Regions from separate parts of the Pulveribacter sp. genome, predicted to be linked through region 1. Evidence: riboswitches for the same ligand, from Rfam matches in the RefSeq annotation. Region 1 holds a riboswitch; the other holds the start of a gene.
The links. Region 1 has a riboswitch for thiamine pyrophosphate ahead of thiO (glycine oxidase ThiO). Riboswitches for the same ligand answer to the same signal wherever they lie in the genome.
Positions count from the first base shown of each region.

Region 1 (13,546 bases):
CCGTCTGCCGCGACAGGATGGCGGTGGGCACGAAGCGCAGGGAGATCTGGCGCATCTGCTCGCCGAAGCCGGGCATCTCGCGGTCGGCCACGGCCAGGGTGGCTTCCGGGGTGACGTCGCGCGGCGCGGGGCCGGTGCCGCCGGTGGTCAGCACCAGGCTGCAGCCGGCCTGGTCCACCAGCTCGATCAGGGCCTGGGCGATCTGCTCGGGCTCGTCTGGGATCAACCGCGGCTCAAAGTGAACCGGGTTGTGCAGCGCCCGCGTCAGCCAGTCCTGCAGCGCCGGCAGGCCCTTGTCCTCATAGGCGCCGCTGCTGGCGCGGTCGCTGACGGAGACGATGCCGATCTTCACCGGCTCGGGCGGCGGCAGGGCGGAGGGCGTGGTCATAGTCGTCATCTCAGTAATCCGTAGCCGTGGATAGGCGCAGCGCACCCGTCATGAAACCGGCGCACCCCAGGCCAGCAGACGCCGTGGATCCGGCTTTGCCGGTCCACCAGCGTCGTCCCCCTTCCCGAATGGCGCAGCTATTCGAGAGAAGGGGGAAGCGCCGCAGGCGCTCAGGGGGTTGCTCTTAATCACGCATCCGCAGAGCGCTCTTCCTCCGCCGCGTGGTCGCCGGCGTCGGTCATCTGCGCGCGCACCAGCTGGAACAGCTCGCGGTAGGAGCGGCTCTTGCGCGGCGCGAGGCCTTGCGAGACGGCGGCGGCGTCCGGCGGCGGCGTGTCCTTGCGGGCCTGGCGGATCAGGGCGCGGATCTGCTGCGTGTCGGTGCGCGGGAACAGCTCCAGCCACTGCGCCAGGGCTTCGTCGCTGGCGATGAGCTGGTCGCGCCAGTGCTCGGCCTGGTGCAGCAGCAGGCGCTCGGCGGCGCTGCCGCTGCGCTGCTCGTCCAGCGCGGCGTGGATGGCGGCGATGGTGTCTTCATCCAGCTTGCGCATCAGCTTGCCGACGAACTGCATCTGCCGGCGCTTGCCCTCGAAGTTGGTGATGCGTGCGGCCTCGTGCAGCGCATCCACCAGCTTTTCGGGCAGCTCCAGGCGGGCCATCAGGTCGGCGCGCAGCGTGAGCAGCTCGCCGCCCAGGGTTTGCAGCGCGTCGCTTTCACGCTTCAGGTCGGTTTTGGTGCTGCCGGGCGTGCCTTTGAGCTCGGCCTTCAGCTGCAGGTCCAGCTCGCTGCCTTCGGCAACGAAATGGCCCTTCACGAAGTAGCCTTTTTTGGGTTTGCGTGACATCGGTGGCAGGTGGGATTCGGGGCGGGAGAAAAAGCCGCGGCGGCGCGGCCTGCGGGGCGCTGCGCGCCTGCGGGCGCCAGGGGCGACAAGTATCATAGCCGCCGCTATGAACACTCCCCGCCCAGGCGCCCAGCGCGCTGCCGCCCCCAGCCAGCCCACCTCCACCGACGCGCCGCAAAGCGGCTTCAGCTACTCCCGCTCGTTCTTCGAGGGCCTGGTGGACCATGCCCTGGCGCACGCCAAGAAACTGGGCGCCACCGATGCCGGCGCTGACGCCTCCGAGGGCTGCGGCCTGTCGGTGAACGTGCGCAAGGGCGAGCTGGAGACGGTGGAGCGCAACCGCGACAAGTCGCTGGGCGTGACGGTCTACGTGGGCCGCCGGCGCGGCAACGCCAGCACCTCGGATTTCTCCGAGGCCGCCGTGGAGCGCACCGTGCAGGCCGCCTACGACATCGCCCGCTTCACCGCCGAAGACCCGGTGGCCGGCCTGCCTGACGCGGCCGACATCGCCCCGCAGGAGTCGCACCGCGACCTGCAGCTGTTCCACCCCTGGACCGTGGACAGCGAAGAGGCCGCACGCCTGGCGCTGGAGTGCGAGGCCGCGGCCTTTGCCACGCACAAGCGCATCACCAACAGCGAGGGCGCGGGCGTGTCGGCGCAGCAGTCGCACTTTTTCAGCGCCCACACGCGCGGCTTTCGCGGCGGCTACGCCAGCTCGCGCCACAGCATTTCGGTGGCGCCGATCGCCAGCCTGCCCGGGCGCAATGGCGAGATGCAGCGCGACGCCTGGTACAGCTCCATGCGCGACGCGCGCGAGCTGGCTTCGCCCGAATCGGTGGGCCGCTACGCCGCCGAGCGCGCCTTGTCGCGCCTGGGCAGCCGCAAGATCAGCACGCGCGAATGCCCGGTGCTGTTCGAATCGCCCCTGGCCGCCGGCCTGCTGGGCGGCTTCGTGCAGGCCATCAGCGGCGGCGCGCTGTACCGGCGCAGCACCTTCTTGCTGGATTCACTGGGCAAGCAGGTCTTCCCCAAGCACATCGACATCGACGAAGACCCGTTCCTCATCGGCGGCAAGGGCAGCTCGCCGTTTGATGACGAGGGCGTGCGCGTGGCGCCGCGCAAGGTGGTGCGCCAGGGCAAGGTGCAGGGCTACTTCCTGTCCACCTACTCGGCGCGCAAGCTGGGCATGAAGACCACGGGCAACGCCGGCGGCTCGCACAACCTGGTGCTCACCTCGCGCCACACCCGCCCGGGCGACGACCTGCCCGCCATGCTGCAAAAGCTGGGCACGGGCCTGTTCGTCATCGAGCTGATGGGCCAGGGCGTGAACTACGTCACGGGCGATTATTCGCGCGGTGCCAGCGGCTTCTGGGTGGAAAACGGCCAGATCGCCTACCCGGTGCATGAGATCACCATCGCCGGTAACCTGCGGGACATGCTGCGCGGCATCGAGGCCGTGGGCGCGGACGCCTACACCTACGGCGCCAAGACGGTGGGCTCGGTGCTGGTCAACCGGATGAAGGTGGCGGGCTCCTGAGCGCAGTGCGCCCAGGATTTTTTAGCAAAAAACGTTGCCAGCGCCCGCCGATATTGCGCTGGCAGCTATGCTTCTAATAGTAACTGCGCAGAGCGCCGTCAATACTTCCACCCAGCCTCGCCGATCCAGCGCAGCGCCGTGAGCGACGGCATGAACAGGTATTCGCCGCCGCGCAGGCGGTTGAAGGTGGTCACGCCGTCGATGCGCCGGCGCACGGGCTGCTCGGGGATGGTGAACGTGCCCGGCTCCTCGTGCAGGCCCACCACGGGGTCGCGCTCCTTGCCCAGGTCCAGGAAGTTGCCGCGGTTGATCCACTCCTGCTGCAGGAACTCGATGGTGTCGTAGGCCCGCGCGCTGATGAAGATGAAGTAGATGCCGCGCGGCTCGCCGCCGTCGTCGCTCGCCGTCAGCGCGGGCGTCCACTTCGGGCCAAAGGTCGAGGGCCGGCGGATGATGCGGTGGATGTTCTCGTCGGTCAGGATGGTCAGGCTGGTGCCGCGTGGGTTCAGCCGGCGCATGTGCGCGGCGTGCGGGCAGACCAGGCCACGCTCGTCGCCCTTGAAATCGAAGTCGTTGTTGCGCTGAGGGTCGGCGCCCAGCGCCTCGTCGTCGTGCTCCGGCGAGAGGTTGAGCGGCGCGCCCGAGCGCCAGCGGCCCACCAGCTTGGCGGCCAGCTTTTCCTGCTCCTGCTCGCCGCTTGCGTGCTGGCGCACGAAGTCGTTGAACGCGCCGGGGCGGCTGTCGTACTTGCGCAGCACCACGAAGGAGCCGTTGCGGCCCAGCTCGGGCGGCTCGGGCATGGCCACCGGCTGGCCGCTCTCGCTGTTCTCGCCCAGGATGAATTCGCCCGGCGCCAGCGCGCGCCCACCGCCGGGCGGGGGCTCGACGCCGGCGCCCTGGACCACCGGCTGCGAGATGCCGTCGCGAAAGCCGAAGGGGTTCTTGGCTTCCTCGTCTGCGCCGAACTCGTGCGTGCCCACCAGCGTCACGCCGCTCGACGCGCGTAGCTCGCCCATGGCCTTGTCCACTGCCTCATCCAGGGCGGCTTTGTCTTCGGCGTAGATGGTCAGAGCGATGTGCAGGCGCTCGCCCTGATACGCCTCCTCCCAGGTCTCGGGCGCGTTCTCGCCGAAGTCGCGCAGCTGCTCGGCGCGCTGGGCCATGCCCTGGCGAAAGGGCAGAGGGAAGGACGCAAGAGCACTGTCCGGCAGGCCCAGGGCTTTCAGGCCCGCGTGGCTGATGGCCACGCCGGTCCAGGCGTTCAGGTCGCCCGTCCAATCGTCGGCCGACGGAATATGTTTGGCCAGGCGCGCGATCAGGTCGCGCCCGCCTTCGGCCTCATCGACGTGCAGCATGGCGTGGATGCCCACGTAGGGCTCAGGGCGCGAGCGCAGGATCAGCGCCTGGATATCGTGAAGTTGCAGCGTGACCTTGTCACGGTGGAAGCGGTCCTTGAGGTGTTGCAGCAGCGCCATCAGTAGTCCACCCCCTGCGGTTGAGAGATCTCCTTAGATAGCTCGTCCAGCGCCTTCGCCGTGGACTGGTCCATGTCCTTGTTCTTGCTCATGGCATCCAGAAACTTGTCCAGCGCCTGCTCCATGCGCTGCAGCCGGCGCACGTCCACCACGGTGACCTGCGGGTTGGCGACGAACCAGCCGGCGGCGTCGATCTGGTGCTGGGCGATGTAGTCCTTGACCTCGGGAGAGTCGATGCCCGGCCAGCCTTCGACGTTGGCGAACAGCAGGTCCATCAGGCCGGGAATCTTGGTGGCGAAGTCGTTGATGTAGGTGTCCCAGTCGCCGTCGTAGGTGGTGGCAAAAAGGATGCGCTTGTCATCGTCGAAGAACACGAAGCGCATGTCGTGCAGCGTGGACACGCGCTGCGCGCCGTCGAAATTGCCGCCGGTGAGCTTGAACAGCCGGCGCAGCCGGTCGGCGCCGCCGGGTTTGAGCGTGGCGATCGCCGTCAGCTCTGAGACGTTGCCCGACTGGCGTCCCGCGCGGCCGGCCGATTGCGAGCTGCCTTTGAACAGCGGGTTGTGGTCGCGCACCAGCGCGTCGATGGCGATCTTGGCCACCTGCGGCGCGTCGGCGGCGATTTCCTGGGCGATGCGGCGGAACTCGGCCAGCCGGCTCTCGCCTTCCAGGCGCGGGTCGCCGCCCGATTCCTGGCCGTCCTGGGGCTTGCTCTGGGTTTTGGTGTTCATGGGTGCAGCCTTTCTTTCAAGCGATGCGTTGCGGGGCCGGCTCTGGCGGCGGCTTTTTCCTTGCTCCTCTTTTCCTCAAGGAGAAAGCGCGTCAATCCGGGATGTCGGCCAGCGATGCGGGCTCGCGCCGGGGAAGGGCGTTCAGGCGGTGGCGCTGCGCGGTCGAGGACTCGTAGGCCGGCCGGCGCACGCGCATGATCGAACCCAGCGGACGGTGCGCCGCCACGCCGTTCCAGGGGTTGAAGGCCAGGTGGTCGTCGCCGTACACCTGGCGCTCGGGCGAATACGGGTTCTGGATGTCGAAGCGCAGCGTGGCGATGGCGCGGTGGGGCGAGGCCTTCTCGTCCCACAGAACGGAGGCATCCTCCACCGGCATGGCGGTGCGGTCGGTTTGCAGCTGCGCGCGCAGCTCGTATGTGGCGCCCTGTTTGGCGAAGTGCGACGTGAGCGCGTCGCGCATGGCGGAAAAGCCCTCGCCGATGGGCTGCTCGTTCAGCCCCTGCAGCTCGCCCCAGGGCGCCAGCGACAGCTTGGCCACGTAATTGCCAAAGCGGATGGCCGCCTGGGTGTGGTAGGTCTCACCCAGCATGTTGGTGTTCTTTTGCGCCAGGCCCTGCACGGTGGCGCCGGGTGTGCCACCCAGGCGCTCGACCACGTTCTCTATGCCGCGTGCGGCGGCTGCCACGGCGCGCTGCAGCGGCTGGGGTGCGTCGGCATTGGCCTCCAGCAGCGTCAGAAAGCGCGGATAGTCTTGCACCGTGCCAAAGGCCAGCACGGGGAAGTTGACCATCAGGAAATCCTGGTTGTGCCCGCCCAGGCCGGGCAACAGGCGATCGCCCTGCACGCCCATGACCTTGATGGCAAAGCCGCGCGGCGCGGGGGCTTCATCGCTGTGGATGTCGCCGGGCGCGGACGACAGGCGCGCCACCACTTCGTATTCACGCGGCTGGCTGAAGAGGCCCTGCGCCAGCTCGGGCGGCAGGTTGGCGTGCACGGCGAGCGTGCCTTTGAGGATGGCATGGCTCTTGGCGTGTGCGTCGCGGTGCGCGTGGCGGTGGCGCTCGGCGTTGCGCGCCTGGGCGGCAGCCATGCGGGCGACGATTTCCTGGGTCAGGCGGGCTTCGTCCTCCTGGATCTGTTCGACGGTGTCGTCATAGGGCAGTGCAGTCATGGCGTCCTCCTCAGGGTGTTGCCGCAGGGCAACTCATCGGGCCATGGTAGGGACGCGCGACAGACAGGCTGTCAATGGCTGTGACAGCGTGCAAAAGCGCCGCTGGCTGACAGCGGCGGGTGCATTGGCGAAGCAGCGGACAGTCCGCCCGGGTGGGGCGAGTGGGCCGGAGCAGGGTGATTCAGGGTTAACCCGGGGATTTCTTGCTGCGCCGGAAACGTCGGTTGCACAAAGATACGCACGGGCGTGCGTTTATGCCCAGGCGGCCGCCACCAGCCGCAGGGCGAAAGCTCGGCGCTACCCAGGAAAATGAGGCCAAAAGCGGTTCTAACGCCCGCAGATCAAGCGCCGGCAGCTATCTTATTGATAGTCGCCGGCTGCCCCGCTCAGGCCTCCTCGTGCGTCAGGCTCAGTCCCAGGGCGCCGCGGCGGCGCAGCCAGGGGCTGGGGCGCCAGCGCGGGTCGCCGTAGACGGTCTGCAGGTTGAACAGCACCTCCAGCACGCTGGCCGGACCGAAGCGGTCGCCCAGCGCCAGCGGGCCCACGGGGTAGCCCAGGCCCAGGGTGACGGCGCGGTCCAGGTCGGCGGGCGAGCAGATGCCCTGCTGGCAGATGTCCGCCGCAATGTTGATGATGGCCGCCAGCACCCGCTGCGTGACGAAGCCGCCGGAGTCGCGGATCACGCTCACGGCCTTGCCGTCGCGCGCGAACAGCGCGTGGGCGGCATCGCGCATGTCGGCGCGCGTGGCCGGGTTGGTGGCCAGCACGCGCCGGCGCGTGGCGGCGTCGTCCACCAGCAGGTCGATGCCCACGGTGCGGGCCGGGTCCAGGCGCTCGACCACGGCCACCGTGGTCACGTCAAAGCCCAGCGGCGCCACCAGGATCAGCGCGGCGGACGAGGGCGCGGCGCCGGTCTCGATCTGCGCGCCCAGGTCTTTGAGCAGCTGGTACAGCTCGGCGCGGCGCGCCGCGCGCGGCGACACCCACACCGGAGGCAGCTCGCCCACCTGAGGCACGGGCGGCTCGGGCGGCAGCTCGGCCTGGCCGTCCGTGTAGCGGTAAAAGCCTTCGCCGCTCTTGCGCCCCAGCAGGCCACCGGCCAAGCGCTGGGCGGTGATGGGGCTGGGGCGAAAGCGCGGCTCGTCGTAGAACTGGTGGTAGATCGATTCCATCACCGGGTGCGAGACGTCCAGGCCGGTCAGGTCCAGCAGTTCGAACGGGCCCAGCTTGAAGCCCACCTGGTCGCGCAGGATGCGGTCGATGGTGGCGAAGTCGGCCACGCCCTCGCCGGCGATGCGCAGCGCCTCGGTGCCGAAGCCCCGGCCGGCGTGGTTGACGATGAAGCCGGGCGTGTCGCTGGCTGCCACGCCCGTGTGGCCCATGGCGCGGGCGTACTGCATCAGCTGCTGGCAGGTGGCGGGGGCGGTGCGCAGGCCGGCCACCACCTCCACCACCTTCATCAAAGGCACGGGGTTGAAGAAGTGAAAGCCGGCCATGCGCGCGGGATGCCGCAGGCCGGCCGCCAGCGCGGTGATGGACAGCGAGGAGGTATTGCTGGCCAGCACGGCGGTGGGCGCCACGACGGCCTCCAGCTGCGCCAGCAGGTCGCGCTTGGCCTGCATGTCCTCGGCGATGGCCTCGACCACCAGTTCGCAGCCGGCCAGCTCGCCCAGCGTGGCCACCGGCACCAGGCGCTCGCTCCAGGCCTGCACCTCGCCGGGCTGCACGCGGCCCTTGTCCTGCAGGCGCTGCCACTGCTGCAGCACGGCCTCGCGCGCGGCATGGGCGGCGCCGCTGCGGGCGTCGAACAGCTGGACGGTGCTGCCCGCCTGCGCCGCGATCTGCGCGATGCCGCGGCCCATGGCGCCCGTGCCGACGATGCCGACGCGGGTGAAGGGAGTGGGTTGGGGTGTTTGCATGGGCGGAATTATCCGCACCATGCGAGGACGGAGATCGTGGGCACGTTCTCAGGCGCGGTGCGCCGCCATGGACCGCATCAGCCGCGCGGCGGCGGTCTCGGGGTCGGGCGCGGCGACGAGGGCGCGCACCACGGCGATGGAGCCCACGCCAGTGGCCAGCACCGGGCCGAAGCGCGCTTCGTCGATGCCGCCGATGGCCACCTGCGGGTAGCCGCGTGTCAGGCGTGCATAGGCCGCCAGCCGGCCCAGGCCCTGGGGTGCGGTGGCCATTTTTTTCAGCGTGGTGGGGAACACCGCGCCCATGGCGATGTAGCTGGGCCGCACGGCCGCGGCGCGCAGCATCTCGGCGTAGCCGTGGGTGCTGACGCCCAGGCGCGCGCCGGATGTGCGCAGCGCGGCCAGATCCTGCGGCGGCAGCGCGTCCAGGTCTTCCTGGCCCAGGTGCACCCCGTAGGCGCCGGCGTCCAGCGCGTCGCGCCAGTGGTCGTTGATGAACAGCAGCGCGCCCGTGCCCTGCACGGCGGCCACGGCGGCGCGCACCTCGCGGGCGATCGAGTCGCGGTCGTCGCTCTTGAAGCGCAGCTGCACCGTGGGCACGCCGGCGCGCGCCATGCGGCCCACCCATTCGGCATCGGGCAGCACGGCGTACAGGCCCAGGGCCTGCGGGCATTCGGCGAAGGCTGGGCCGTGGCCATCACTGCGCTGCGCCAGGCCGAAGTCCTGCGGCGCATCGGGCCACTGGGCCGGATCGAAGCGGCCGGTGCGCGCGGCCTGTGCGGCCCAGGCGCGGGCGATGCATTCGGCGTCCTGCGCGATGAAGCCCAGCTCGCTGGCCGCGGCCAGCGCGGCGCGGTAGGCCGGCGCGTCGCTGGTGAACGGGGGAACGGGCTCGGGCGCGAAGCCGGCAAAGGCGGCGGCGTGCCGGGCCACGATGGCCTGGGCCAGGTCGGTGGCGGCCGTCATGTGGCGTGGTGCCAGAAGGGCGTGCCCAGCACCGGTGTGCTGGGCTGGGCGGTGGACTGCGGCTGCATGGCACCGGCCATGCGTGCGGTGCGGCCGGCCGAGACGGCGTCGGCAAAGGCGCCGGCCATGGCCACGGGGTCGCTGGCCAGGGCCACGGCGGTGTTCAGCAGCACGCCGTCGAAACCCCATTCCATGACCTGGCAGGCGTGCGACGGCAGCCCCAGGCCGGCGTCCACCAGCAGCGGCACATCCAGCCGCTCGCGCAGCAGCTGCAGGCCATAGGGGTTGACGGGCCCGCGCCCGGTGCCGATCGGCGCGGCCCAGGGCATGACGGCCTGGCAGCCCACGTCCACCAGACGCTGGCAGAGCACCAGGTCTTCGGTGCAGTAGGGCAGCACGTGAAAGCCGTCGCGGATCAGCTGCTCGGCGGCCTGCACCAGGTTCAGCGTGTCGGGCTGCAGCGTGTAGTCGTCGCCGATCACCTCCAGCTTGATCCAGGGCGTGCCGAACACCTCGCGCGCCATCTGGGCGGTGGTGATGGCTTCATCGGCGCTGTAGCAGCCGGCCGTGTTGGGCAGCACGGGCACATCCAGGCGCTTCAAAAGCTCCCAGAAGCCCTGGCCGGCGTCGCCCGGCTGCGCGCCCTGGCGGCGCAGCGAGGCGGTGACCATGGCCGGGCGGGCGCGCCGCACGGCGGCCTCCAGCACGGCAGGCGAAGGGTAGCGGGCGGTGCCCAGCAGCAGACGGCTGTCGAAGGACTGGCCGTACAGCACCAGCGCGTCGGCGCTGGCGGAGAGGGAGGTGTCTTGCTTGGTCATGGAGATAGGAACTTAGCCGCCGGTCACCGGCGCGATGATTTCCACCTGGTCGCCGTCGGCCAGAGGCTGGGCGGCGTAGCGGCTGTTGGGCACGAACTGCAGGTTGACGGCCACGGCAAAGGGCGCCTGAGGGGCGAGGTGCGCCACGGCGTCGGCCACGGTGGCGCCGTCGGGCAGTTCCACGGGTTGCTGGTTGATGAGGACGTTCATGGTCAGGGATCAATCCATCTGCAGGCTGAGGTCGAAACGGGAGGCCAGCGGCGATTGTCCCGTCTGCAGCAGCTCCATGACCACGTCCAGCAGCGCCGGAGCGATCATGAAGCCGTGGCGGTACAGGCCGTTGACCTCCAGCACGCGCGGCTGCACGGCGCGCACGGCGGGCAGGTTGTCGGGCAGGGTGGGACGGCACTGGGTGGCCAGCTCCAGGATGCGCGCTTCGGCAAAGCCGGGGTGCACCGCGTAGGCGGCGGACAGCAGCTCCAGCGTGCTGCGCACGCTGGCCGGCGACAGGTCGTCGGACTCGATCTCGGTGGCGCCGATGACGAACAGGTGGTCCTGCTTGGGCGCGATGTAGATGGGGTAGCGCGGGTGCACCAGGCGCGTGGGGCGCTGCAGCGTGACACCGGGCGCATATAGGCGCACCACCTCGCCGCGCACGCCGCGCAGCTGGCGCCAGTGCGCGCGCGCGCCCAGGCCGCGGCAGTCCAGCACCAGGTCGGGCTGATCTTTGGTGCCGGGGGCAAAGTCCGACGGCGCGCGGGTGCTGTGCCAGTGCAGGTCCACGCCCAGCTGCTGCAGCGTGGCGCCCAGGGCGGCCAGCAGTTGGCGGTTGTCCAGCTGGCCTTCGCCGGGCAGGTACAGGCCCTGGTGGAAGCGCCCGGCCACGGCCGGCTCCAGCGCCGCCACGCCGGCGCCGTCCAGCGCCTGCAGCGCCGGCAGGCCCTGCACCGCGTGCTGCGTGCGCTGCAGCGTGTGTTGCAGCCGGGCGGCGTCGGCCGCGTCCTGGCGGTGCCACAGGATCAGGGTGCCGTCCTGCTGCAGATACACCGGCTCGGCCAGCTGCGCCAGCAGCTCGGGCCAGCGGGCCAGCGCGTGCTGGCCCATGCGCACCACGCCGGGTTCGGTCACGGCGGATTCGGCCAGGGGCGCCAGCATGGCGGCGGCCACGTGCGCGGCGCTGCCCTGGGCGTCGGGCCCGCCGGCCTCGTGCAGCTGCACGCGGTGGCCATCACGGGCCAGGCGCACGGCCAGCAGCCGGCCCATGAGGCCGGCGCCCAGGATGGCGATGGACAGGGGAGCGTCGAGGGAGGGAAGAAGGGAGCGCATCGCGTTTTGAAGCCCGGCAGACTGGTGGGGACAAAACGGGCGCGGCGGCGCGCTGCGGAAACTCCCCACGCCAGCATGATCTGGATCGGGTGCGAGGGTGTGTTCTCAGCCGCCAGCACGTCGTGGCGGCACCCCTGTTTCGTCCGAAGCGGGAATTACAGCACAGGGGTGCCAACCCTGGTGTTGACGTGGCGCAGCCCGGGCCATGCTCGATAATTTTTGCCATGACGCAGCAAGACACCCAGGCCCCGCAGGGCCGACCCTCCGGGCCGCGGCGCTATGCGCGCGTGCTCTCGATCGCCGGTTCGGACTCGGGCGGCGGCGCCGGCATCCAGGCCGACCTGAAGACCTTTGCCGCCTTAGGGTGCTACGGCATGACGGCCATCACCGCCATCACGGCGCAGAACACCCGCGGCGTGCGCGACATCCACGGCGTGCCGCCCGAGATGCTGCGCGCGCAGATCGACGCGGTGGTGGAGGACATCGGCGTGGACGCCGTGAAGATCGGCATGCTGCACTCGCCCGAGGTGGTGCGCGTGGTGGCCGATGCCATCGGCCGACACGCCCTGCAAAACGTGGTGCTGGACCCGGTCATGGTCGCCACCAGCGGCGACCGGCTGATCGCCCAGGAGACGGTGGGCGCGCTGGTGCAGGCGCTCTTTCCCCTGTCCGCCGTGGTCACGCCCAACCTGGATGAGGCCGGCTGGCTGCTGCGGCGCAGCATCGAGGTCGAGGAGCAGCTGGACGAGGCCGCCGACGCGCTGCTGGCCCTGGGCGCGCGCGCCGTGCTGCTCAAGGGCGGCCATCTGCCGGGCGATCGTGTGGTGGACGTGCTGGCCCTGCCCGGCGGCGTGCACGAGCGCCTGGGCTCGCCGCGCATCGCCACGCACAACGGGCACGGCACCGGCTGCACGCTGTCGTCGGCCATCGCCGCGCACCTGGCGCTGGGCCGGGAGCTGCCCGAGGCGGTGCGCCAGGCACGCAGCTACATCCTGGGCGCGATCGCCGCCGGCGCCGACGTGCGCACGGGCGCCGGCCAGGGGCCGCTGAACCACGGCTACGCGCCCGTGGCGCAGCGCATCATCGAAGAAGAAAAGAGATAGGAGAAAGCGGCGGCACGGGGCGGATCACCAGCCCCAGGTCAGCCGCTTGGCCACCCAGCCGGTCTGGCCGCCGCCCCTGCGCACCTTGGTCCAGGTGCCCTGGCTTTCCAGCGTGCGCACGATCTCGTTTTGCTCCAGCTTGCCAACCACGCGGCTGTTTGTGCCGGGCTTGGCGCGCAGGTTGGCGGTGCGCGCCGTCACCACGCGGTGCGGCGTCTTGGTGGTCAGTGGGGCGAAGACCCAGCCCAGCGTGGCCTCGTAGTCGCGCACGCGCAGCCACTGGCCGCGGCGCTCACGCACCTGCAGGGGGTAGCCGCTGGACAGCTCCCACAGCGTGTCCGAGCGCGTGGTGGGTTTTTCGCGCACGTTCACCACATTGCCCTTGATGCTGACGAACTCGCGCGCCTGCGCGCCGGCGGGGGCCAGCAGCGGCGCGGCCAGCGCCAGCGCGGCGGCAGCGGTACGGAGGGCGGAGGCAAAGCGGGGCAGGTCAAACGACACGGGGCGGGGTTCCTTTCTGTGCGGATGGGTGTGAAAAGGCCAACCGAAATGGAGGGGCACGCGCGCCGCGAAGTTCCGGCGTGCGTGGCGTTGCTATTTAAATGAGAGCTGCTGGCGCTTGATTCATGGGGGTTTCAAGTCTAAATATTTTGAATATGGCGCTGATCAAGCGCTGGCAGCTACTCAAACCATAGCAGGCTTGGCCGCGCGCTCGCGCGTTGCCCACGACAGCAGCAGGCACAGCGCCAGCGTGGGCAGGGCCGCGCCCATGCCGGGTACCAGGCGCGGGCCGGCGTGGTAGAAGGCCACCCCCGCCAGCCACAGCAGCACGGCCGGCCAGTGCACGGGCGCGGTGCGTGCCAGGTCGACGCGCGCCGCGGCGCCGCCGGCCAGCCGCCCCAGCACCACGCCGAACAGCGGCACGAAGACCGAGCTGAGCAGCAGCAGGAAGGGCTCCAGGCTGTGCATGGGGAGCAGCAGCGCCAGGCCCGTGCACAGCAGCGCGATGAGGATGCCGAGGCGCCGCACGCTGGTGCGCGGGCGCAGGGCGTGCGCCGAGACGGCGCCCGAGTACGCGTCGCCATAGGCATTGTCCACTTCGTCGATCAGGATCAGCGACAGCGCGATCAGCCCGCCCTGGGCCAGCAGCAGCGCCGTCACCAGATCCTGGCTGGGCAGCACCAGCGCCACCAGCACGCCCAGGCCGTAGCACCACATGTTGGCCAGCGCGTAGCCGGCCCAGGTGGCGCGCAGCGCCGTGCGCCCGCTG
Region 1 is NZ_DAMATK010000002.1:1,338-14,883, forward strand. It holds gene mog (molybdopterin adenylyltransferase) at 1-388, opposite strand, end outside; gene yjgA (ribosome biogenesis factor YjgA) at 577-1,233, opposite strand; gene pmbA (metalloprotease PmbA) at 1,340-2,770, shown strand; gene RT282_RS06265 (Dyp-type peroxidase) at 2,869-4,245, opposite strand; gene RT282_RS06270 (hypothetical protein) at 4,245-4,976, opposite strand; gene RT282_RS06275 (catalase family protein) at 5,068-6,147, opposite strand; gene RT282_RS06280 (3-hydroxyacyl-CoA dehydrogenase) at 6,534-8,066, opposite strand; gene RT282_RS06285 (thiamine phosphate synthase) at 8,115-9,029, opposite strand; gene RT282_RS06290 (thiazole synthase) at 9,026-9,847, opposite strand; gene thiS (sulfur carrier protein ThiS) at 9,860-10,057, opposite strand; gene thiO (glycine oxidase ThiO) at 10,067-11,173, opposite strand; TPP riboswitch at 11,219-11,319, opposite strand; gene thiD (bifunctional hydroxymethylpyrimidine kinase/phosphomethylpyrimidine kinase) at 11,398-12,276, shown strand; gene RT282_RS06310 (SH3 domain-containing protein) at 12,301-12,777, opposite strand; gene RT282_RS06315 (cytosine permease) at 12,961-13,546, opposite strand, start outside.

Region 2 (15,216 bases), on a different contig from region 1:
GCCATGGGCATCGCCACCCACGTGGGCCACGCCGCCGCGCACATCGATGGCGCGGACGCGGTGGTCACCTCCACCGCCGTGCAGGCGGACAACCCCGAGGTGCTGGCCGCCCGCGCCGCCGGCATCCCCGTGGTGCCGCGCGCCCTGATGCTGGCCGAACTGATGCGCCTGCGCCGCGGCATCGCCATCGCCGGCGCCCACGGCAAGACGACCACCACCAGCCTGGTGGCCAGCATCCTGGCCGAGGCCGGGCTGGACCCGACCTACGTCATCGGCGGGCGCCTGAACAGCGCTGGCAGCAACGCGCGCCTGGGCCAAGGCGAATACATCGTGGTGGAGGCCGACGAGTCCGATGCGTCGTTCCTGAACCTGCTGCCCGTGCTGGCCGTGGTCACCAACATCGACGCCGACCACATGGAGACCTACGGCCACGACTTCGGCCGCCTCAAGCAGGCCTTCGTGGACTTCTTGCACCGCATGCCGTTCTACGGCCGCGCCATCCTCTGCGTGGACGACGCAGCCGTGCGCGACATCGCGCCGCAGGTGGGCCGGCCCATCACCACCTATGGCCTGGCCGAGGGCGCCCAGGTGCGCGCCACCGATGTGCGTGCCGTGGGCACGCAGATGCATTTCCAGGTGCAGCGGCGCATCGGTGCCGAGGTGCTGGCGCCCCTGTCCGTGGTGCTGAACCTGCCCGGCCTGCACAACGTGCAGAACGCCCTGGCGGCGATTGCCGTGGCGGCCGAGCTGGAGGTGTCCGACGCGGCCCTGCTGCGCGCTCTGGCCGCCTTCACCGGCGTGGGCCGGCGCTTCCAGAGCCACGGCGAGCTCCCGGCCGCCGGTGGCGGCAGCTTCACGCTGATCGAGGACTACGGCCACCACCCGGTGGAGATGGCCGCCACGCTGGCCGCGGCGCGCGGCGCCTGGCCGGGGCGGCGCATCGTGCTGGCCTTCCAGCCGCACCGCTACAGCCGCACGCGTGACTGCTTCGAGGATTTCGTGGCCGTGCTGGGCCAGGCCGACGCCGTGCTGCTTGCCGAGGTCTACGCCGCCGGCGAGGCGCCCATCGTGGCCGCCGACGGCCGCGCCCTGGCCCGCGCGCTGCGCGTGGCCGGCCGCGTGGAGCCGGTCTTCGAGCCCGACGTGGGCCAGCTGCCGGCGCGCATCGCCGCGCTGGCGCAAGGCGGCGACGTGGTGCTGTGCATGGGCGCCGGCTCCATCGGCGCGGTGGCCGGCGAGACCGCACGTTTACTACAAAAAGATGAGCTGCCAGCGCAGGAGGGACGGACGTTATGAGCCAATTTGACCAAAAAATCGACGTGGCCGGCCTGGGCAAGGTGGCGGTGCTGATGGGCGGCGCCTCCAGCGAGCGCGAGGTGTCGCTGATGTCCGGCGGCGGCGTGCTGCAGGCGCTGCGCGCGCGCGGCGTGGACGCGCACGCCTTCGACCCCTCGCAAAGCGATCTGTCTGAGCTGAAGTCCCATGGCTACGCCCGCTGCTTCATCGCGCTGCACGGCCGCCACGGCGAGGACGGCACGGTGCAGGGCGCCCTGGAACTGCTGGGCATTCCCTACACCGGCCCGGGCGTAATGGCTTCCGCCATCGCCATGGACAAGATCATGACCAAGCGCATCTGGCGCTTCGAAGGCCTGTCCACGCCCGACTGGCGCCTGGTGGCCAGCGCCGACGAGACCGCGCAGGCCTTCCAGGCGCTGGGCGCGCCCATGATCGTCAAGCCCTCACGCGAGGGCTCCACGCTGGGGCTGACCAAGGTCACGTCTATCGGCCAGTGCCAGCAGGCCTACCAGCTGGCCGCGCGCTTCGACCCCGAGGTGCTGTGCGAGCAGTTCATCGACGGCGACGAGACCACCTGCCCGGTGCTGGGCCAGGGCGAGGGCGCGCAGGCGCTGCCGGTGATCCGCATCGTGGCCCCCGAGGGCAACTACGACTACCAGAACAAGTACTTCACCGACGTCACGCAGTACCACTGCCCCAGCGGCCTGCCCGAGGCCGAGGAGCGCGCCATCCAGGAACTGGTGGTGCGGTCCTTCCGCACCCTGGGCTGCCGCGGCTGGGCGCGTGCCGACGTCATGGTGCGCAAGAGCGACCGCCAGCCCTTTCTGCTGGAGATCAACACCTCGCCGGGCATGACCGGCCACTCGCTGGTGCCGCTGTCGGCACGCAGCGCCGGCATCAGCTACGAGGACCTGTGCCTGCGCATCCTGGCCGACGCCTCGCTGGACGCGCTGCAGGGCCGCGCGCAGCCGCAGGACTAAAGAGGACGCAAAGGACATGAGCGCCACGCTGCCCGCACCGCTGGACGTACGCCTGATGAACGTGACCGCCACGGTCCTGTTCGCCGGCGTGGCCGTGGCCGTGCTGTGGGCCTGCGGCGGCTGGGTGCTGCGCCACCCGGCCTTCGCCGTGGGGCGCATCGCCGTGCAGGGCGAGCTGGTGCACACCAGCGCCATGAGCCTGCGCGCCAACGTGGCGCCGCAGCTGGTGGGCAACTTCTTCACGCTGGACCTGGACGCCGCGCGCCGTGCCTTCGAGCAGGTGCCCTGGGTGCGCCGCGCCCAGGTGCGGCGCGACTTCCCCAGCGGGCTGCTGGTGCAGCTGCAGGAACACGACGTGGTCGCCCACTGGGGCCCCGAGGGCAGCGGCATGCTGGTCAACAGCCACGGCGAGGTTTTCGAGGCCGCCGCCGACGACCTGGAGGCCGACAACCTGCCGCGCCTGGTGGGTGCGCCCGAGCGCTCGGCCGAGCTGCTGCACCTGGCCCGGCGCCTGGCGCCGGCGCTGGCGCCGCTGGGCTCGCCCATCGACACGCTGGAGCTGACGCCCCACGGCGGCAGGCGCGTGCTGCTGGACAGCGGCGCCGTGCTGGAGCTGGGTGCCGGCGACGAGGCCGCTCTGCTGGAGCGCGTGCGCCGGCTGGTGGCCACGCTGCCGCGCGTGGCGCAGGAGCAGGGCGGACGCACCGTGGCGGCACTGGAATACGCCGACCTGCGCCACGCCAGCGGCTACGCGCTGCGCCTGCGCGGGGTCACCACGGTGATGAGCGCCGAGGCGGCGCAGCAGGCCGCCCGCGCGGCACGCGCGCCCGCACGGCCGGCGCAGGCGCGCCGCGCGGTACAGAACAACTGAGGGCAAGGACTGGGTACAAGCGATGGCAAAAGAATACAAAGACGTGGTTGTGGGGCTGGACATCGGCACCGCCAAGGTCATGGCGGTGGTGGCCGAGGTGCTGCCCAGCGGCGAGCTGAAGCTGGCCGGCCTGGGCGTGGCGCCGTCCAACGGCCTCAAGCGCGGCGTGGTGGTGAACATCGAGGCCACCGTGCAGAGCATTCAGCAGGCCTTGAAGGAGGCCGAGCTGATGGCCGACTGCAAGATCCAGCGCGTCTACACCGGCATCACCGGCAGCCACATCCGCGGCCTGAACTCCAGCGGCATGGTGGCCGTCAAGGACAAGGAGGTCACCCCCACCGACGTGGCCCGCGTGGTGGAGACGGCCAAGGCCATCAACATCTCCAGCGACCAGCGCCTGCTGCTGGTGGAGCCGCAGGAGTTCGTGATCGACGGGCAGGACGTGCGCGAGCCCATCGGCATGAGCGGTATCCGCCTGGAGGCCAAGATCCACATCGTCACCGGCGCGCAGAGCGCCGCCGAGAACATCATCAAGTGCGTGCGCCGCTGCGGCCTGGAGGTGGAGCAGCTGCTGCTCAACCCGCTGGCCTCCAGCCAGGCCGTGCTGACCCCCGACGAGCGCGAGCTGGGCGTGGCCGTGGTGGACGTGGGCGCCGGTACCACCGACGTGGCCATCTTCACCGGCGGGGCAATTCGCCACACGGCGGTGATCCCGATCGCCGGCGACCTGATCACCAGCGACATCGCCATGGCCCTGCGCACGCCCACCAAGGACGCGGAGGACATCAAGGTCGAGAGCGGCTACGCCAAGCAATTGCTGGCCGAGCCCGAGGCGCAGGTGGAGGTGCCCGGCCTGGGCGACCGCAGCCCGCGCATGCTGAGCAAGCAGGCGCTGGCCGGCGTGATCGAGCCGCGCGTGGAGGAGATCTTCTCGCTGGTGCAGCAGGTCATCCGCGAGTCCGGCTACGAGGAAGTGCTGTCCTCGGGCATCGTGCTCACCGGCGGCAGCGCCGTCATGCCGGGCATGGTCGAGCTGGGCGAGGACATCTTCCTCAAGCCCGTGCGCCGCGGCCTGCCCAAGTATTCCAGCGCGCTGTCCGACATGATCGCCCAGCCGCGCGCAGCCACCGTCATGGGTCTGCTGGAGGAGGCGCGCATGGCGCGCCTGCGCGGCTTCAAGGTCGCGGCCAAGAGTGGCTCGGTGAAGACGGCGTTCGGCCGCTTCAAGGATTTCATCGTGGGGAACTTCTGACATGAAGAACCCTTACCTGCACCGCAAACGGGCACGCTGGCGGCACGCCAGGCCACCGCCTGCAACGACCGTCCTTTTTCATCACTTCCACAGAACCCCCCAACCCCTTACGGCCATCCCCGACTACAACGCAAAGACAGGAGCACCTTCATGAGCATCGAAATGATCGAAACCGACGAGTTCAACCAGGGCACGCACATCAAGGTGATCGGCGTGGGCGGCGGCGGCGGCAACGCCGTCGAGCACATGATTACCCGCGGTGTGCAGGGCGTGGAATTCATCAGCGCCAACACCGACGCGCAGCAGCTGCTGCGCAGCTCGGCGCACCGCACCATCCAGCTGGGCCACAACGGCCTGGGGGCGGGCAACAAGCCCGAGCGCGCCCGCGAGGCGGCCGGCCAGGCCGAGGAGGAAGTGCGCCAGGCGATCGCGGGGGCCAACATGCTGTTCATCACCGCCGGCATGGGCGGGGGCACGGGCACGGGCGCCGCGCCCGTGATCGCCCGCGTGGCCAAGGAGATGGGCATCCTCACCGTGGGCGTGGTCACCAAGCCCTTCGAGTGGGAAGGCAGCCGCAAGATGAAGAACGCGGAAGAGGGCCTGGCCGAGCTGGAGGCCAACGTGGACTCCCTCATCGTGGTGCTCAACGAGAAGCTGCTGGAGGTGCTGGGCGACGACGTGGGCCAGGAAGAGGCCTTCGCCCACGCCAACGACGTGCTGAAGAACGCCGTGGGCGGCATCGCCGAGATCATCAATGAGTACGGCCAGGTCAACGTGGACTTCGAGGACGTGCGCACGGTGATGGGCGAGCCCGGCCGCGCCATGATGGGCACGGCCGTGGCCACCGGCCCGGACCGCGCCCGCATCGCCGCCGAGCAGGCCATTGCCTGCCCGCTGCTGGAGGGCATCGACCTGTCGGGCGCCAAGGGCGTGCTGGTGCTGGTGACGGCCAGCAAGGGCAGCCTGAAGCTGGCCGAGTCGCGCTTGGCCATGACCACCATCAACGCCTACGCCTCGCCGGACGCGCATGTGATCTTCGGCGCCGCCTACGACGAGACGCTGGAGGACGCCATCCGCGTGACCGTGGTGGCTACCGGCCTGGCACGCACCGGCGCGCGCCGCCAGCCCATGCAGGTGGTGCAGGGCAGCCTGCGCACCGGCACCGACAACGTGGCCTACCACATGCCGGTTGCTGGTGCGGCCGTGGCCGGCGGCGTGGTCGGTGGTGCCAGCGGCACGGACTACGGCAACATGGCCGTGCCCAGCGTCTGGCGCACCAATCGCACCCAGGCCACGGCACGCGTGGATGCGCTGTCCTCGGGCGGCATGGACGAGCTGGAAATCCCGGCCTTCCTGCGCAAGCAGGCGGACTGATCGCCGGGCACAGGCCACTCAAACAAAAAAACCCGCTGGTTTGTGCCAGCGGTTTTTTTTCATGCCTGTTTGCTTTTTTAGAAAGATTCCCAGTCGTCCTGGGTGCCTGCCGGCACCTTGGCTGGCGCGGTGGTGGGCACCGCAATGGCCGGGCGCGGTGCCGCTGCCCTGGCAGGGGGGGCCGCCTGCCGGGTCGCCAGAGGCTGAACGGCGGCCGGGCGCGGCGTCGGCACGGCCGCGGGGCGGTGGGCAGCAACGGGCGCGGCATCCGCTTCCAGGCGGAACAGCGCCACCACCTGGGTCAGCCGCAGCGCCTGCTCGCGCAGGCTCTCGGCTGCGGCGGTGGACTGCTCGACGAGCGCGGAGTTCTGCTGCGTCATCTGGTCGAGTTCGCTCATGGCCGTGCTGACCTGGGCAATGCCCTGGCTTTGCTCGGAGGTGGCTGCACCGATCTCACCAATGATGTCGCTCACGCGCTGCACACTGGCCACGATCTCGTCCATGGTGCTGCCGGCGCTGCCCACCAGCTGCGTGCCCGTCTCCACCTTGTCCACCGAGGCGCTGATCAGCGTCTTGATCTCCTTGGCGGCCTCGGCGCTGCGCTGGGCCAGTTGGCGCACCTCGCCGGCCACCACGGCAAAGCCGCGGCCCTGTTCGCCGGCGCGGGCCGCCTCCACGGCGGCGTTCAGCGCCAGGATGTTGGTCTGAAAGGCGATGGAGTCGATCACGCTGGTGATGTCGCTGATCTTGCGGCTGCCGGCGTTGATCTGCTGCATGGTGTCCACCACCTGCGCTACCACCTGGCCGCCGCGCCCGGCGACCTGCGCGGCCGAGCTGGCCAGCTGGTTGGCGGTCTGGGCAGAGTCCGAGGTCTGGCGCACGGTGCCGGTCAGCTCCTCCATGCTGCTGGCCGTGGCCTGCAGGTTGCTGGCCGTGTCCTCGGTGCGGTGGGCCAGGTCGTTGTTGCCCTGGGCGATCTCGGCGGCGGCGGTGGCGATGCTGTCCGAGGCCGAGCGCACCTCGGCCACCAGCCGGCGCAGCGAGGCCACCATGTGTGCCAGGCCGTCCAGCAGCGAGCCGGGTGTGCTGGCAGGCACGGGCGCGTCCAGGCGGCCATGGGCTACCTCGGCCATGACGGCCATGGCCTGCGCCGGGTCGCCGCCGATCTGGCGCAGCACCGAGCGCAATACCGCCCAGCCCACAGCGCTCACCAGCAGCATGACCAGGGCCACGAGCGCCATATCCTTGAGCAGCGCCTGGCGCACGGCCGCGTCCACATCGTCGGTGTACAGGCCCGAGCCGACGAACCAGTTCCAGCCGTCCACGCGCATGGCGTACTGCAGCTTCGGGGACAGCTCCTGCTGGCCCGGCCGCGGGAACATGGCGGCGACGAAGGCCTTACCATCGGTGCTGGCGGCCAGGGCACTGGTGATCTGACGCAGCAGGTCCATGCCCGTGCCGTCCTTGAGCTTCCCGTCCATATTCTGGCCTTCCCATTCCGGCTTGATGGGGTGCATCACGCCATGGCTGTCCAGCGTCCAGATATAGAAGTACTCGGTGCGGCCGTCCGGCCCGCCGTAGCGCGACAGGCGCAGCGCCTCCCGGGCAGCGTTCTGCGCTTCCTCCTTGGGCACGGCGCCGCTGTCGGCCCGGGCCTTGTAGGCCATCACGATGCTGTGCGCGGATTGCACGGCTGTGGCCAGGGTGTCCTGCCGCGCCTGGATGATGAGTTGGCGCGCCTGCAGCAGCGCCATGGTGGCCATGGCCAGCAGCGCCAGCAGCGCGGTGGCCAGCATGAGGACGATCTTGGCCTTGAAGCTGAGTTTGTTCATGACGGAAAAAAGGAGAGGCACTTATTGCCTACGTTTGCTTACACAAGAGTCGTATTGTGCCTTTTGCCCGTACCCACGCCCTATCGGCGCCATAGCCGGGCGTTGGCCGTGCAGCGGGCCACCGGCCGCCTAAAATCGACCGATGCTTCAGCAACGCACCATCAAGACCCTCACGCGCGCCGTGGGCGTGGGGCTGCACAGCGGCCAACGGGTGGAGCTGACGCTGCGCCCCGCCGCGCCCGATACGGGCATCGTGTTTCGCCGCGTGGATCTGCCCGAGCCGGTGGACATTCCCATTCGCGCCGATTCCGTGGTGGATACGCGCATGGCCTCCACCATCGGCGTGGGCGGGGCCAAGGTGCACACGGTGGAGCACCTGATGTCGGCCTGCGCCGGCCTGGGGCTGGATAACCTGTATGTGGACATCACCGCCGAGGAGGTGCCCATCCTGGATGGCTCCTCCTCGTCCTTCGTCTTTTTGCTGCAAAGCGCCGGCATCGAATTGCAGAACGCGCCCAAGCACTTCATTCGCGTGACGCGACCCGTGGAGGTGCGCGAGGGCGAGGGGAGCAACCTGAAGTGGGCCCGGCTCGACCCGTACCACGGCTTCAAGCTGCGCTTCGAGATCGATTTCGCCCACCCGGCGGTGGACTCCACCGGCCAGAGCGTGGAGTTCGATCTGGGCGAGGGCAACTATGCGCGCGACATTGCCCGTGCCCGCACCTTCGGCTTCACCCGCGACGTGGAGATGCTGCGTGCCAGCGGCCTGGCCTTGGGCGGAGGGCTGGACAACGCCATCGTCATGGATGACTACAAGGTGCTCAACGCCGATGGCCTGCGTTACGACGCCGAGTTCGCCCGGCACAAGATCCTGGACGCCATGGGCGACCTGTACCTGGTGGGCCGCCCGCTGCTGGCGGCCTACAGCGCGCACCGCTCGGGCCACGCCATGAACAACCAGCTGCTGCGCGAGCTGTTGGCGCAGCAGGATGCCTGGGAGTTGATGGCCTTCGAGCACGAGCGCCAGGCGCCGCGCGGCTTTGCCCAGCCCGTGCGGGCCTGGTGAGCGGGGCGCGCCATGCTGCTGTTTCGCTGGCTCGTGCTGCTGCTGTTCCTGGCGGCGGCCGTCTCGTTCGCCTTCTTCGCCGCCACCGGGCAGCAACGCTACAAGCGTTTTGGCGTCGTGATCGTGAAGTGGACGCTCATCGCCGGGCTGGTGTTCTTCGCCGTTCTGGCCCTTGAGCGCCTGGCCTGAAGGCCGCCTGCCTATACTCGCGTCTGCTCCGGGGTGCACGAACGACAAATGGCGTGCTGAGATGGCGGACCGACCGCCAAAACCGCGAACTTGATCTGGTTAGTACCAGCGTAAGAAGAGCTGCAGCCATGGCCGGCCTGCGTCCCCCCTGCGGGGTGTACTAGGCCTTCATGGCCGATTGCGGAGCATTTCATTCATTCGTCCTGATGAACTGGAGTGCCCGTCATGAACGCCCCCGACCTCGACCGTTTCGCCCAGCTGCTGTCCAGCGCCCGCGAGCCTTTCCCTGCCTCGCGCAAGGCCTATCTGTCCGGCAGCCGCGCCGACCTGCGCGTGCCTGTGCGCGACATCACGCTGACCAATGGCGAAGTGGTCAGCGTCTATGACACCTCGGGCCCCTACACCGACCCGGCCGTGCAAATCGACGTGCGCCGGGGCCTGGCCGGCGTGCGCAGCGAATGGATTGCGGCGCGCGGCGACACCGAGGGCTACGAAGGCCGCGTGCGCAAGGCGCTGGACGACGGCCAGAAGGCTGAGGAGGGCGAGCGCCTGGCGCAGCTGCGCGCCGAGGCCGCGGCCCTGCAGCGCCGACCGCTGCGCGCCAGCAGCGGCGCCAACGTCACGCAGATGCACTACGCCAAGAAGGGCATCGTCACCCCCGAAATGGAATACGTGGCCCTGCGCGAGAACGGCCGGCGCGAGTGGATGCAGCCCTACCTGCAGGACGCCGCGCGCGAGCAGCGCCTGAGGGGCAACGGCCTGGGCGCCAGCATCCCCAACATCATCACGCCCGAATGCGTGCGCGATGAGGTGGCGCGCGGCCGCGCCATCATTCCGGCCAACATCAACCACCCGGAGGTGGAGCCGATGGCGATCGGGCGCAACTTCAAGGTCAAGATCAACGCCAACATCGGCAACTCGGCCGTCACCTCCAGCATCGAGGAGGAGGTGGAGAAGCTGGTCTGGGCCATCCGCTGGGGTGCGGACAACGTGATGGACCTGTCCACGGGCAAGAACATCCACACCACGCGCGACTGGATCATCCGCAACAGCCCCGTGCCCATCGGCACCGTGCCCATCTACCAGGCGCTGGAAAAGGTCGGCGGCATTGCCGAAGACCTGACCTGGGAAATCTTCCGCGACACGCTGATCGAGCAGGCGGAGCAGGGCGTGGACTACTTCACCATCCACGCCGGGGTGCGCTTGGCGTTCATCCACCTGACGGCGCAGCGGCGCACGGGCATCGTCTCGCGCGGCGGTTCCATCATGGCCAAGTGGTGCATGGCGCACCACAAGGAGAGCTTCCTGTACGAGCACTTCGAGGACATTTGCGACATCATGAAGTCCTATGACGTGAGCTTCTCGCTGGGCGACGGCCTGCGTCCGGGGTGTGCGTCCGACGCCAACGATGAAGCCCAGTTCGCCGAGCTGCACACGCTGGGCGAGCTGACTCAAACGGCCTGGAAGCACGACGTGCAGACCATGATCGAAGGTCCCGGCCACGTGCCCATGCATCTGATCCAGGCCAATATGGCCGAGCAGCTCAAGACCTGCCACGAGGCGCCGTTCTACACGTTGGGGCCGCTGACCATCGACATCGCACCGGGCTACGACCATATCGCCTCGGCCATCGGCGCGGCCATGATCGGCTGGATGGGCACGGCCATGCTGTGCTACGTGACCCCGAAGGAGCACCTGGGCCTGCCCGACCGCGACGACGTGAAGCAGGGAATCATTGCCTACAAGATCGCTGCGCATGCGGCCGACGTGGCCAAGGGCCATCCGGGCGCCCGTGCGCGCGATGACGCCCTGTCGCAGGCGCGCTTCGACTTCCGCTGGCAGGACCAGTTCAACCTGGGCCTGGACCCCGAGACCGCGCAGGAATACCACGACGAAACCCTGCCCAAGGACAGCGCCAAGGTGGCGCACTTCTGCTCCATGTGCGGGCCGAAGTTTTGCTCGATGAAGATCACGCAGGAGGTGCGCGAATTCGCGCGCCAGGGGCTGCAGGCCAAGGCCGAGGAGTTCAACCGCTCGGGGGGGGAGCTGTACGTTCCCATCCTTCCCGTCGGCTGAGCGGGCCTGTGGCGTGGGCTAGTGGGCCGGCAGCAGCGCGGTTGTGCTGCTGGGAAGCGTCCTCCCGGCTGGCTCGTCGGGCAGGCGGAACTGGCTCACCTGCGCGGCCAGGTCGTGGGCCTGGCCGCGCAAGCTTTCGGTGGCTGCAGCCGATTCCTCGACCAGCGCCGTGTTCTGCTGCGTTGCCTGGTCGAGCCGGGATAGCGCGGCGTGGATGGAGAGGATGTCCTGTTGCTGCGTCTGGTGGCTGGTGCGCATGTCGGCCATGGTGCGGGCGGCGCCCTGGATGGCCGTGACCACGTGCTCCATGGTGTGGCGTGCGTCTGCGGCTAGCGTGGCGCCGGTATCCATCTGTTCGACCGATGCAGCGATCAGCGCCCGGATCTCACGGCCCGCCGCGGCAGAGCGGTTGGCCAGGCTGCGCACCTCGCTGGCCACCACGGCAAAACCCCTGCCCTGCTGGCCTGCGCGGGCCGCTTCCACCGCCGCGTTGAGCGCCAGGATGTTGGTCTGAAAGGCCAGCCCGTCGATAACGCCGGTGATGTCGCCGATCTTGTGCGCCGTGTGAGATATCTGCTGCATGGTTTGCGCCACGCGCGCCGCGACGTCGCTGCCGCTGCGTGCCACGGCGACAGCCTGGGCCGCTTGCGTCTCGGTGAGCTGCGCTGTTTCCACCGATCGCTGCACGGCGCGCGTCACTTGCTCGAGGGCGGCCGCTGTCTCCTGCAGGCTGGCGGCCGTTTCCTCTGTGCGGTGGGAAAGACGTGCGTTGCCGTTGGCAATGTCGGTCGAGGCATGGTGCAGGCCATGCACGGATGTGCTCACCTGCCAGACCAGGCGCCGCAGCGCACCCTGCATGGCCGACAGCGAGTTCAGCATCTGCCCCGTCTCATCGCGGTCGTGCCCGACGATGTCCTGGCGCAGGTCCAGGCCGGCGACGCGGTGGGCCGTGTCGCTGGCCAGGGCGATGGGCCTCGTGATGCGGCCCACCAGCCACAGCGCCAGGAGCGTGCCGAGCACCAGCGACAGGACACCGAAAGCCAGCAGCGACAGGCGGGCACGGGAGCTCCAGTCGGCCACTACCAATGCCGACGAATCAATGGCTTGGCGCTGGGACTGCGTCAGGGCGGCAAGGCCTTCCATGAGTGCTTTGGAGGCAGGCATGAAGCGTTCGCTGTAGACCTGCCGGATGCGCGAGGTGAGCCCGAAGTCCCGGGCCTGCAGCAGCTCCGCGCGGGCTTGGCGGAAGACCGTGGCGCGGCGGTATACCTGCGCCAGAAGCTCCTCGTCCGGCGTGCCTGAGAGGCGCTGCGCCAAGGTGGCGATCAGCACGTCGTATTGGCGCTGCGTGGCGTCGATGTCGGCACCCAGGATGTCGCCCACCTCGGGTTCCGAGCTCAGGGCGACAGCCTTGTAGCGTTCGGCGTTGAGGGCCTGCAGGCGATAGGCATCCGCCACCAGGCGCTCGTTGGCCACGCTGCGCTGGACCATGTCGTCGGTGGAGCGGCCAATGTGCTGCAGCGACCAGAAGCCGATGGCCGAGCCTGTCAGACTCAAAGCCAGCATGGCCAGAAACAGGCCCAGCAGGCGCCGGCCCAGCGGGCCGATGGCCTGCCGGCTGGAGGGAGATAAAGGCGGAAACATGGGAAGGATGTCGTCGATGCCGGAAGTAATGGTCTGGCATGCACTTTTCCTCATAAGTGTGTCAATTTGTTTTCAATTTCCATTTCCGAAAACACTTGCTTGCACATGTTCGTGAGGAAACTTGATCGTGAATACCCTCTATCGAACGTTTTTTTTGCCACATAAAGTGGCGCCACCGGCAGACGAAGCGGCGATACCCAGGCCGTAGACCAGGCTCGGCAGAGGAATTCCATGACGATCACGGGGCGACTTTCCATCCGCGCGCGGCTTTATTTCGCGACCGTTTTTTCACTGCTGCTCCTGGCCGTTGTTGGCGCCATGGGCTACGTGGGGCTGGACAGAGCCCGATCGACCATGCACGAGCTGTTCGCCCGGCAGGTTCAGACCCTTACCTCCATGAGCGAGTTGCGCACCGGTCTGGGACAGCTGCGCCGTGTGGAGAAGGACATCGTTATCAACTTCAACAACTCCGTGGAGGTCAGCGCGCTGCGCGAGACCTGGACGGTGCAGCTGGGCGCGCTGCGTGAAGGCCTGGCCACCGTCCGCCGCTCGCATGTGGGCGACGGGCCTTTTGCCGCCGCCATCGACCAGGCGCTGGCGGAGATCAAGGCCTATGCCGACGGCATCACGCCCATCTTTGAGCAGATCGAGCGCGCCCAGCTCGACGGCGCCGGCGCAGGAGCCTATGCCGACCGGCTCAAGGCGCATATGGAATCCACCGACAGCGTGCTGGCCACCCTGGGCACGCAGGCGCGCGAGCGCATGGACGAGGCGCGCGCGCAACTGGACGCGCGCACGGCCACCATGTCGCTGCTGATCGCCGCTGCCGTGGTGCTGGCCCTGGCGGTTCTGGTGCCGCTGACGCTGGTCACGGTGCGCTCCATCGCCCGCGCCTTGCACCAGGCCAGCGGCCTGGCCGAGCGCATCGCCGCCGGCGATCTGTCGCAAGCCGTGCCCGCGGGCCAGCGCGACGAGATCGGCAGCCTGATCGACGCCATGGCGCGCATGCAGCAGTCGCTGCGCACGCTGGTGGGGCAGGTGCAGCAGGCGGCGGGCAACATCACCACCGCCAGCGCCGAGATCGCCACCGGCAACCAGGACCTGAGCCAGCGCACTGAGCAGGCTGCCGCCAGTCTGCAGGAGACGGCTTCTTCCATGGAGATGCTCACCGGCACGGTGCAGCACAGCGCCGAGTCCTCGCGCAGCGCCAGCCGGCTGGCCGCCGAAGCGGCCAGCGTGGCCGAGCGCGGCGGCGCCGTGGTGGCGCAGGTGGTACACACCATGGGCGAGATTTCGGAGAGCTCGCGGCGCATCGGCGACATCACCGGCGTGATCGACTCCATCGCCTTCCAGACCAACATCCTGGCGCTCAACGCCGCCGTGGAGGCCGCTCGCGCCGGTGAACAAGGCCGCGGCTTTGCCGTGGTGGCCGGCGAGGTGCGTAGCCTGGCGCAGCGCAGCGCCGAGGCCGCGCGCGAGATCAAGACGCTGATCCAGGCCTCGGTTGAGCGCGTGGCCGGTGGCGCACGGCTGGTGGGCGAGGCCGGCGAGACCATGACACAGATCGTGGGCAGCGTGCGCCGCGTCTCCGGTATCGTGACCGAGATTACCGAGAGCACGGCCCAGCAGAGCGACAACCTGGGACAGATCAACCAGTCGGTGAGCCAACTGGACCAGATGACGCAGCAGAACGCGGCGCTGGTGGAGCAGTCCACGGCCGCCTCGGAGGCGCTGAACGAGCAGGCCCGCCAGCTGGCCCAGGCCGTCAGCCGTTTCCGTGTGCAGGAGGGACACGGCGAAGTACGCAGTGCGGTGTCCACACCCGGCCATTCGCCGCGCCAGGCCGTGTCGCTGATGCCGGCAGTGCCCGCCCTGGCTGGCTGAGTGGCAGCTCCACACAGCAAAACGCCCGGCAGTGCCGGGCGTTTTTGATGGGGCGGGGCGCTTCAGCGCGTCAGAAGCTCACCGCCATGGCAGGCACGTCCACACGCACCATCGGGCGCGACAGCGCGGCGACCGTGGCCTGCCCGAACTGCGTGGCCCACTGCGGATCGGCGAAGTGCCGCGCGCCGGCGGCCTGCGCCACGGTGAGCACCTTGTCGGCCAGCAGCACCTTGCCGCTGGGGCGCAGGGGCTCGCACTCCAGCCGGGTGAATTCGTCGTCCAGCCAGCGGCGGGCCTGCTCATGCTCCATGGGCTGGCTGCCTTGCAGGTCCAGGCGCATCTCATCGCCGGGGGTGAGGGTGACGAACACTTCGCTTTGCATGGTGACTGCCTTTGCCTTGAAAAAGGGTTGGATGAAGGGCCTGGCCGAGCTTACACCGCGGCGGCGCGGCGGGCCTTCACGGCGGCGGCCAGCTCGGCCAGCGTGGCGACCGAGTCGTCCCAGCCCAGGCAGGCATCGGTGATGCTCTTGCCGTACTCCAGCGCCTGCGGGTCGTCCGTGCCCGGGGTGAACTTCTGCGCGCCGGCCACCAGGTGGCTCTCGATCATCACGCCGAAGACGCTGCGCGATCCGCCGCCGATCTGAGCGGCGATGTCGCGCGCCACGTCGCGCTGGCGCTCGTGCTGCTTGGCGCTGTTGGCGTGGCTGCAGTCCACCATCAGCGAGGCGGGCAGGCCGGCCTTCTCCAAGT
Region 2 is NZ_DAMATK010000004.1:86,025-101,240, forward strand. It holds gene murC (UDP-N-acetylmuramate--L-alanine ligase) at 1-1,296, shown strand, start outside; gene RT282_RS12965 (D-alanine--D-alanine ligase) at 1,293-2,276, shown strand; gene RT282_RS12970 (cell division protein FtsQ/DivIB) at 2,293-3,147, shown strand; gene ftsA (cell division protein FtsA) at 3,170-4,399, shown strand; gene ftsZ (cell division protein FtsZ) at 4,550-5,773, shown strand; gene RT282_RS12985 (methyl-accepting chemotaxis protein) at 5,851-7,605, opposite strand; gene lpxC (UDP-3-O-acyl-N-acetylglucosamine deacetylase) at 7,748-8,671, shown strand; gene RT282_RS12995 (hypothetical protein) at 8,684-8,860, shown strand; TPP riboswitch at 8,880-8,994, shown strand; gene thiC (phosphomethylpyrimidine synthase ThiC) at 9,086-10,936, shown strand; gene RT282_RS13005 (methyl-accepting chemotaxis protein) at 10,955-12,634, opposite strand; gene RT282_RS13010 (methyl-accepting chemotaxis protein) at 12,812-14,464, shown strand; gene RT282_RS13015 (hypothetical protein) at 14,535-14,846, opposite strand; gene RT282_RS13020 (3-deoxy-7-phosphoheptulonate synthase) at 14,897-15,216, opposite strand, start outside.
Region 2: another riboswitch for thiamine pyrophosphate. It lies ahead of thiC (phosphomethylpyrimidine synthase ThiC); the one in region 1 lies ahead of thiO (glycine oxidase ThiO).